DNA from 4 places in the Priestia sp. YIM B13552 genome. Region 1 is predicted to be linked to each of the others. Evidence: riboswitches for the same ligand, from Rfam matches in the RefSeq annotation. Region 1 holds a riboswitch; each other region holds the start of a gene.
What was found. A riboswitch is a leader RNA that binds a small molecule or an ion and turns the genes downstream of it on or off. The one in region 1 is predicted to bind cyclic di-AMP.
Positions count from the first base shown of each region.

Region 2: another riboswitch for cyclic di-AMP. It lies ahead of ACFX40_RS27115 (glutamate/proton symporter GltT); the one in region 1 lies ahead of kdpF (K(+)-transporting ATPase subunit F).
Region 3: another riboswitch for cyclic di-AMP. It lies ahead of ACFX40_RS07120 (potassium channel family protein); the one in region 1 lies ahead of kdpF (K(+)-transporting ATPase subunit F).
Region 4: another riboswitch for cyclic di-AMP. It lies ahead of ACFX40_RS08075 (APC family permease); the one in region 1 lies ahead of kdpF (K(+)-transporting ATPase subunit F).

Region 1 covers NZ_JBHZOU010000006.1:260,707-262,904, reverse strand. The annotation lists gene ACFX40_RS22465 (undecaprenyldiphospho-muramoylpentapeptide beta-N-acetylglucosaminyltransferase) at 1-174, shown strand, start outside; cyclic di-AMP (ydaO/yuaA leader) riboswitch at 332-474, shown strand; gene ACFX40_RS22460 (hypothetical protein) at 547-684, shown strand; cyclic di-AMP (ydaO/yuaA leader) riboswitch at 700-842, shown strand; gene kdpF (K(+)-transporting ATPase subunit F) at 1,207-1,293, shown strand; gene kdpA (potassium-transporting ATPase subunit KdpA) at 1,318-2,198, shown strand, end outside.
Region 2 covers NZ_JBHZOU010000016.1:17,839-20,036, forward strand. The annotation lists gene ACFX40_RS27110 (undecaprenyl-diphosphate phosphatase) at 116-940, shown strand; cyclic di-AMP (ydaO/yuaA leader) riboswitch at 1,214-1,353, shown strand; gene ACFX40_RS27115 (glutamate/proton symporter GltT) at 1,460-2,198, shown strand, end outside.
Region 3 covers NZ_JBHZOU010000002.1:203,378-205,575, reverse strand. The annotation lists gene ACFX40_RS07130 (Lrp/AsnC family transcriptional regulator) at 1-451, opposite strand, end outside; gene ACFX40_RS07125 (carboxymuconolactone decarboxylase family protein) at 572-1,030, shown strand; cyclic di-AMP (ydaO/yuaA leader) riboswitch at 1,146-1,290, shown strand; gene ACFX40_RS07120 (potassium channel family protein) at 1,414-2,073, shown strand; gene ACFX40_RS07115 (TrkH family potassium uptake protein) at 2,077-2,198, shown strand, end outside.
Region 4 covers NZ_JBHZOU010000002.1:385,609-387,806, forward strand. The annotation lists gene ACFX40_RS08075 (APC family permease) at 1-1,208, opposite strand, end outside; cyclic di-AMP (ydaO/yuaA leader) riboswitch at 1,371-1,510, opposite strand; gene ACFX40_RS08080 (N-acetylmuramoyl-L-alanine amidase) at 1,702-2,198, opposite strand, start outside.

The DNA of each region.
Region 1 (2,198 bases):
AAGAAAAAAGGCTACTGTATGGTTGTGGAAGAAGAACAGTTAACAAAAGAAGTGTTTTTGCGTGAAGTAAATGAGCTTCAGCAGCAGGCAAGTACGATGAAGCGTACAATGCGTGAAGCAACAAAAACGGATGCCATTTCAATTCTTGTAAATGAAATTGAGAAAATGAGCTAAAAAAAGCGTTCTTATCGAGGAGATAAGAACGCTTTTTTCTTTGAATCTATTATTTTAAAATAATGAATAAATAGCAAAAAATAAAGCTTTTAAAATTTCAAAAAATGTTGTTGACAGTAAATTTTAACAGGAGTAAGATTACTCTCATGAAACGTTCCACAGTGAAACGCTGAGTCTTTCCTGAAAGAGAGGGAAAGAGCGGAGGACCCAATTACTAGGGGTGAATCTCATAATTGAGTAGGGTTACTTTCTTGACCCGAACCCGTCAGCTAACTTCGTAAGCGTTAAGAGAGAGGATGGTGTAATCGTGGCCGTTTTCTATAAAAGCGGATAGCGCGTTCCTTTCAAAATATAGGCGAAAGGAGCGTTAACATGCATTTATCTAAGCAAATGATTCAAATGATTGAATATCGTGCAATATGTGATCAGCAATCTTTTGATCTAGCAAACCGCTATTTGTCTATGTTAGCTAATCAAAGTATTAAACGCAGCAGTAAAAACCATAATTAAGTCTAAAAATTAAATAACAAATATACGCTTAATCAATTATGAGCGGGGGACCCAATATTTTGTACGTATGTACTAGGGGTGAATCTCTTAACTGAGTAGGGTTACTTCCATAACCCGAATCCGACAGCTAACTCCGTAAGCGTTTTGGGAGTGAAAAAATTCGTGTCGATCACGGCTTATTTGTCGTGCATTAAACCGCGGAAGAGGACTCTCTTCTGCGGTTTTTTTATGGAAAAATAGGAGAGCAGCTTATGTCTGCACCGTAAAGAGGATATAGTAGGGCTTTTAAAACGAGATCAACAATACGTTAGGAATAATCAAAGATAACCTTTCGCTGCTAGCTCACTTGGGCGTGATGCTTTACGCACGGTAACAGTCACTACGCTTAATCATTGGTGGTAAGAAACAGTTAGGAGGGAGCAACTTGGATATAATCATGCTGGGAACGCTTGTCATATTAACAGCTGCTATGTACGGAATTATTTGCTGGTCGTCTCGTGTAGTAGACGAAAGAGAGGAGAAGTGAACGTGTCGTTCATTTTGCTAGGTATTTCAGTTCTCGTTTTAATTTATTTAGTATATGTACTGTTAAATCCAGAACAATTTTAATAAGCGGAGGAATAAAACGTGGGGATTTTTCTACTATCAGTTGCGCTACTGCTTGTTTTTGTAGCGCTTATTGCAAAGCCCGTAGGTATTTATATAGCGAATGTGTTTTCAAACGATAAAAACACTAGCTTGGTAGGAAAGATAGAATCGGTGATGTTTAAAGCGGCAGGAATTAAAGGGCATAATCAGACGTGGAAGCAATATGCAATTGCTCTCGTTTTGGCGAATACGTTTATGATTTTTGTGGTGTATCTTATCTTCCGGTTTCAAGGGGTACTGCCGCTTAACCCAAGCCACATCAAAGGAATGGATCCGGCCCTTGCTTTTAACACGGCCATTAGTTTTATGACAAATACGAACTTGCAGCATTACAGCGGTGAATCAGGTTTGTCCTATTTCTCGCAGATGGCAGCCGTTGTATTTATGATGTTTGCTGCACCAGCAACGGCACTTGCAGTAGCAATCGCGTTTATTCGTGGGTTGGCAGGGAAGGAAATAGGAAACTTTTTTGTTGATTTTGTGAAATCAATTACGCGTGTTTTACTTCCTATCGCTTTTATAACCGGCATTTTATTTATGATTTCAGGTGTCCCTCAAACGTTAAGCGGAACGGTGACTGCCCATACATTAGAAGGGGCAACACAGCAAATAGCAAGGGGACCAGTTGCTTCTTTTCTTTCAATTAAAGAGCTAGGCAACAACGGAGGGGGATTTTTTGGTGTTAATTCAGCCCATCCATTTGAAAATCCTAACGCGTTGAGCAATGTATTACAAATTGTCCTTATGCTTTTATTGCCAACAGCACTTCCTTTTACGTACGGAAAAATGATCGGACAGCGTAAGCAAGGCCGCATCTTGTTTGTAGCGATGAGTATGCTGTTTATCGTTATTTTAAGCACAGCGTT
Region 2 (2,198 bases), on a different contig from region 1:
TCATAGTTTTAACAATTATGATAAAAAAGCAAGTGTCAAATTAGGAAAATAGTTGAGCATGTAAAACGAAGCGATAAGCTTATTAATTTGAAAGAAAGGCAAGGTACATAGCTTTATGTGGGAAATTATTGTAGCAATCATTTTAGGGATTGTAGAAGGTTTAACAGAGTTTGCTCCTGTTTCGTCAACTGGGCATATGATTATTGTGGATGACCTATGGTTGAATTCCAAAGAATTATTTTCATCTCCAGTAGCTAATACATTTAAAATTGTTATTCAGCTAGGGTCGATCTTAGCAGTAGTAGTTATTTTTAAAGATCGTTTCATTAATTTATTAGGATTGGGAAAAAAGCCAGCTGCTCCAATTGGACCGACAAATCGCTTGAATTTAATGCAGGTAATTGTTGGTTTGTTACCCGCAGGAGTGTTAGGACTTTTGTTTGATGATTACATTGATGAACATTTGTTTTCTTTAAATACGGTGCTAATTGGCTTAGTAGTCGGAGCTGTATTAATGATTCTAGCAGATTTGTTTGGACCTAAACGTCCGCGTGTAGAGACGGTGGACCAAATGTCTTATGGACAAGCACTGGGTATAGGACTGTTTCAATGTATTGCTCTTTGGCCAGGTTTTTCTCGTTCAGGCTCAACGATTTCAGGAGGAGTTCTTCTTGGAATGAGCCATAAGGCAGCGGCAGATTTTACATTTATTATGGCAGTGCCAATCATGGCAGGAGCAAGTGGACTTTCATTGGTTAAAAACTGGCAGTATTTCACATCAGATGCGCTACCGTTTTTTATTGCTGGTTTTATCAGCGCCTTTATTTTTGCGCTGGTATCTATTCGCTTTTTCCTGAAATTAATTAATCGTATCAAATTAGTACCGTTTGCACTATATCGAATTGTGTTAGCAGCTATTCTATATTTTGTATTTTTATAAAATAAACACGCGAGTTCTTTAGTCCCGTAAGCTTCTAATAGAGACTCAAAGAGCAAGAAAAAGCTATTGCAATGTTGCAATAGCTTTTTTGCATAAATATATATTATCGCCTTTTGAAAGCGTTTTATAAACATGGGTATTGACAAAACGTGTCGAAAAATAGTAAATTAATATTTGTGCAGTATAAAGTTAAGTAAAAGTAAGACTTCTGTTTAGTTTTATTGACTGTAAAAAACGTATGACAACGTATAGATCGTTTTAATTTTATAAAAACTGAATAATAAGCTTAATCGTATAGAGCGGGGGAATCATTATCGGCAGTAAAGCTGCCTTGGGGTGAATCCTTACAAAAGGTAGGAAACTCTCAATTCCGAATCCGACAGTTAACCCCGTTTGCTTCATTGAGAGAAAGAGCCCAAAATAGCGTAAGTAAAAGGCTGTTCTTTCTTAAGAATAGTCTTTTTTTGTTTTTTCAGAAAAGTATATACAAATGTCATACATCTTTGGGGAGGTACATCTATGAAAAAAATTCGTTTTGGTTTGGCTACGCAGATTTTTACCGGATTAATCCTCGGTGTTCTTGTAGGGGTAATTTGGTTTAACGATCCGCGTGTAGTAACATACCTACAGCCGCTAGGAGACCTATTTTTAAGATTAATTAAGATGATTGTTATTCCAATTGTTATCTCAAGCTTAGTCGTTGGAGTTGCGGGAGCAGGGAGCGGTAAACAGGTCGGAAAGCTCGGCGTTAAAACCATTCTCTATTTTGAAATTATTACGACTTTTGCAATTATAATCGGTGTATTAGTTGCTAATATTTTTCATCCTGGGCAAGGTGTAGACATTCATTCAGCACAGAAGAGTGATATTTCACAATACGTTGAAACATCAAAACAGCAAGAAGGAAAGTCAGTGGCTGAAACGTTCTTACACATTGTTCCAACAAACTTTTTCCAGTCAATTGTTGAAGGAGACATGCTAGCAATTATCTTCTTTACAGTGTTATTTGCACTTGGAGTAGCGGCAATTGGGGAAAGAGGAAAGCCAGTTGTACAATTCTTCGACGGCGTTTCTCACGCAATGTTTCACGTGGTAAACCTTGTAATGAAAGTGGCTCCAATTGGTGTATTTGCTTTAATTGGTGTAACAGTTTCAAAATTCGGCTTAGAGTCACTTCTTTCATTAGGAAAGCTTGTTATCTTAGTTTACTTAGCGTTAATTTTCTTCCTACTTATTGTATTAGGAGGAATCGCGAAAT
Region 3 (2,198 bases), on a different contig from region 1:
TTTCATCTTTTAAATGACTCAATAATGCAGGAGCCATCTCTACGTGAGAAAGGGCGATGTGTGAAATCGTTTTGGCATAAGGTGTAATTTCGTTAATAAATTGTTCGAGTATGTGCAGGTGAGGAAGCTGAAGCTTTGTAATAAAGCAGGCTTGCCCGGCGATGCGTTCACAGAATAAAGCGTAGGGATACTGAGAAATAAATCGTTTAAAACGCTCGTGCTCGCCGTTTTTCATCGTTACTTCAATAAAACACGACACGGGCAAATGCAGCTTTTCATAATCAATATCAATCGTATACCCTTTTATAACACCAAAGCTCTCTAGCTGGCGTACTCGCTCTGCCACCGAAGGAGGAGACAAATTAATTTGTTTTCCTAGCTCTCGTAAGGAAAGGCGGCTGTTTTGCTGCAGCGCCTGCAAAATCGATAAATCAATTTCATCAATTTTCAATTGAAAACCTTCTTTCTCATTAACGTTTCATTTGATTAGTAATAGTCGATAAGATGTTTTATATGTAATCTGAAATTTCCATTTTTCTTACTATAATAATTAAAAAGGAGTGAGTAAAAAATGGCAAGAGTTTTGTTAGCAAACGAAGAGGGAACAAATTTTGAAAAAGCATTGAATTTAATTCCGAATGTAAAAAGATTGTATGATGAGCTTTACGACACGCTTTGGAACAGCGATATAGTAGAGAGAGAGACTAAGGAAAAAATCAGGCTTTATCTAGCAGGTGTTAACGGCTGTGAGACATGTATGAGCATGTCATATGTAGGGGATGAGACGCTTAATCAAAAAGTGTTAAGAGAAAAAGAGCTGGAACAAAAAGATCGACTGCTGTTTCGATTTATTGATGTGTACCGAGTGCGTCCAAGGGAGTTGACCGATGCTGACATGGATCAATTAAAAAAATTTTACAGTGATACGCAGCTGTTAGAGCTTTTGGCTGTTATTAATTTATTTGATCAATTTCACAAAATGATTGTCAGTTTAGATTTATATGATTTTTGCAGCTTGCAGCGCAAGTGAGGCCTTCGCTAAAAATATCTTGACAGACAAAATCCACAGGAGTAAGATAGCTTTCGTGAAGTGAAACGTATCATGAATCGAATCGATTATTCTAAAAAATAGATCAAAGACATTTGAATAAAAATCGCTTAATCCATTACGGAGCGGAGGACCCATTATTTACGCACATATTGTGCTCCGGGGTGAATCCTTAAAAAGGTAGGGTTACTCTTAAAACCCGAACCCGACAGCTAACTTCGCAAGCGTTTTGAGGGGGAAGAGTGTGAAAAAACACAGGAGCCTTCCTGTGTTTTTTTGCGCTTTTTTAAGAAAAAGATGTAATTTTTTAGAAAAAGTATAAGCTAAGAGAATACACAGCAGTTGAAGAAAGGAATAAATACATTATGAAAAAACAGTTTGCTGTATTGGGATTAGGTCGTTTTGGAGGAAGTTTGGTTGAAGAGTTTGCTAATCTGGATGTGGATGTGCTCGCTATTGACCGCAATCAGGAGGTAGTAAATAAATTTAGCAACTCAGCTACATATGTTGTGCAAGCAAACGCGATTGATGAAGCTAGCTTAAAGGGGCTAGGTATCCGCAATGTTGATCATGCTCTTATTTCGTTTGGGGATGATATCGAAGCAAGCGTACTCGCAACGATGCTTTTAAAAGATATGGGCGTTAAGCAAGTATGGGTAAAAGCAGTGAATATGTATCATCAAAAGGTGCTGGAAAAAATAGGAGCGGACAAAGTCATTCATCCTGAGCGCGATATTGCTAAGCGTATTGCTCATCACGTGGTGTCAGAAAAAATCATTGATTACATTGAATTGTCAAAGGATTATAGTATTGTCGAAATTGTTGCCTCTAAAAAACTTCATAATAAAACGCTGTTTGATTTAAACATTCGTGCCAAGTACGGCTGCAACATTATCGGCTTTCAGCGAAAAGACGGGGAAATGGTGATTTCGCCTACCGCGCATGAAATAATTGAACAAGGAGATATGCTGATTGTTATCGGACATAATCGTGATTTGAACCGTTTTGAAGAAGAAGGAGTTTAACTTATGAAAAAACAAATCATTAAACTCACTCCTCCGCAGCTGCTTGTCTCCATTTTTGGCGGAGGAATTATTATAGGCGCTCTTCTATTGATGCTGCCTTTTTCTACTACTGAGCCAATCCGGTG
Region 4 (2,198 bases), on a different contig from region 1:
CCGGCCGGCTTTTCTCTAAGCCATTTGACAATCATTCCTGTTTGAGAAAGCGTAAATGGAATAAACACCCCGACTGCATAAAGAGGAATTAATTGTTCAGTCGCTCCTTTAAAAGCTACGATTAAGACAATAGAAGCAATTCCAAGGGTCACAATTCCATTTGAATAGCCTAGTCGATCGCCACGAATTTGAAACATTCTTGGCATGTATTTATCAGACGATAAGTTCACAGCCAGCAAAGGGAACGCTGAAAAGCCCGTATTCGCCGCTAGCACTAGAATTAGAGCTGTTGTACCTTGAATAAAATAATAAAATCCATTTCGTCCAAACACACTCGATGCAATTTGTGATACAACCGTTTCATCTGCTTTTGGAGAAATGCCAAGCCAATAAGCTAAAAACGTGATGCCAGAAAATAAAACGGCTAAAATACCGCCCATCAGCATTAATGTATGAACCGCATTTTTTGCACCTGGCTCTTTAAAGTTAGGCACTGCATTTGAAATAGCTTCTACACCTGTCAATGCCGAACAGCCTGATGAAAAAGCTTTTAATAATAAAAACAAACTAATACCTGGCACTACTGTACCGAGAGATGGATGAAGCTCAGGTGAAACTTGACCTGTCGCTATTTTAAAAAAGCCTACCGCTATTAACAAAATAAGAGCAATAACAAATAAATAAACCGGATAAGCTAATACAGAAGCGGATTCTGTTACCCCGCGTAAATTTAAGACTGTAATAAAAATCACCAGCAAACACGCAATTACTACATTGTAATGATGCAGCGTTGGAAAAGCCGAAGTTAAAGCATCGGTTCCTGCTGAAACACTCACAGCAACTGTTAAAATATAATCCACCAACAGTGATCCTCCAGCGATAAGCCCAGGATTTTCTCCTAAATTGGTTTTGGAAACAATATAAGCTCCTCCGCCTTGCGGATACGCATAAATAATTTGACGGTATGAAAGAATTAAAGCCGTCAGCAGCACCAATACCCCAATCGCAATTGGAATTGAATACCAATAAGCAAGGACGCCTACTGTTGCAAGTACAATCAAAATTTGTTCTGTTCCATAAGCTACTGAAGATAAAGCATCTGACGATAAAATAGCCAGTGCTTTAAGCTTACTAAGCTTTTGATCGCCTAACTCTTTTGTTTTAAGCGGCTTTCCAATCAATAATCTTTTGAGAACTGAATAGTTCACGTAATTTCCCTCCGATGATTGCTTAGCTACTATCGACCGTCCGTTGCTAAGCTCCGTTACAAGTTCATGAATAAGTGATATTATTCCTTAAAAATACCTTTTTATGTTAAAAAAGCGCACAAAAAAAACACTAAGGGTTCTCAGCGTTTTTACACAGCTTAAACCTCCTCTCCAAAACGCTTATGGGGTTAGCTGTCGGATTCGGGCTATGAGAGTAGCCCTACCTTTTAAAAGGATTCACCCCAAGTGACAATGCACAAATTTGGGTCCCCCACTTCTGACGAATTAAGCGATAACAGGTCAATATAATTTTCGGTTAAAGAGTATGATCGATAACATGTTTCTTTCATAGCTATCCTTTGTTCTTAGATAATATACTCCCGTACAAATGGTTTGTAAAGCATTATTTTACGTAAACCATAAAATAGTGCTTAAGGCGCTTTTAACAGAAAAACAAAAGGCCTTCTGCCCGCTTACAGAAGACCTTTTTGCTTTAACTTTTTGCTTTTAAAACGGCTGCTAGCTTGTTTTTCGTTTGAGGACCATAAATGCCATCTACATCATAAGGAAGATACACAAGCTGAAAACGTCTGACTGCATCTTTCGTTTGAACTCCATATATTCCGTCTACTGACCCTACTTTAAAATTAACCGCGTTTAATGCTCTTTGAAGCTGTTTCACAGCTTCTCCAGAATCGCCTTGTTTTAAAATTCCATTAGGAAGTGGATATTGTTCAGAAGGTGGTGTTGGAGATGGTGTTGGTGAAGTTCCTGAAGGAATAACGATTGTTTTTCCAACCTGCAGTGTTAACGGATCAGAAAGCCCTGTATTCGCTTCTTGAAGCGCCTGTACTGTTATTTTGTACTTCTGTGCAATACTGTAAAGCGTATCTCCTTGCTTGATCGTATACGTTTTTGTACCCGGTTCAGAAGGCGATGGATTCGGAGTTGGTGTTGGATTTGGGTTTGGAACTGCACGACGAGGTAAAT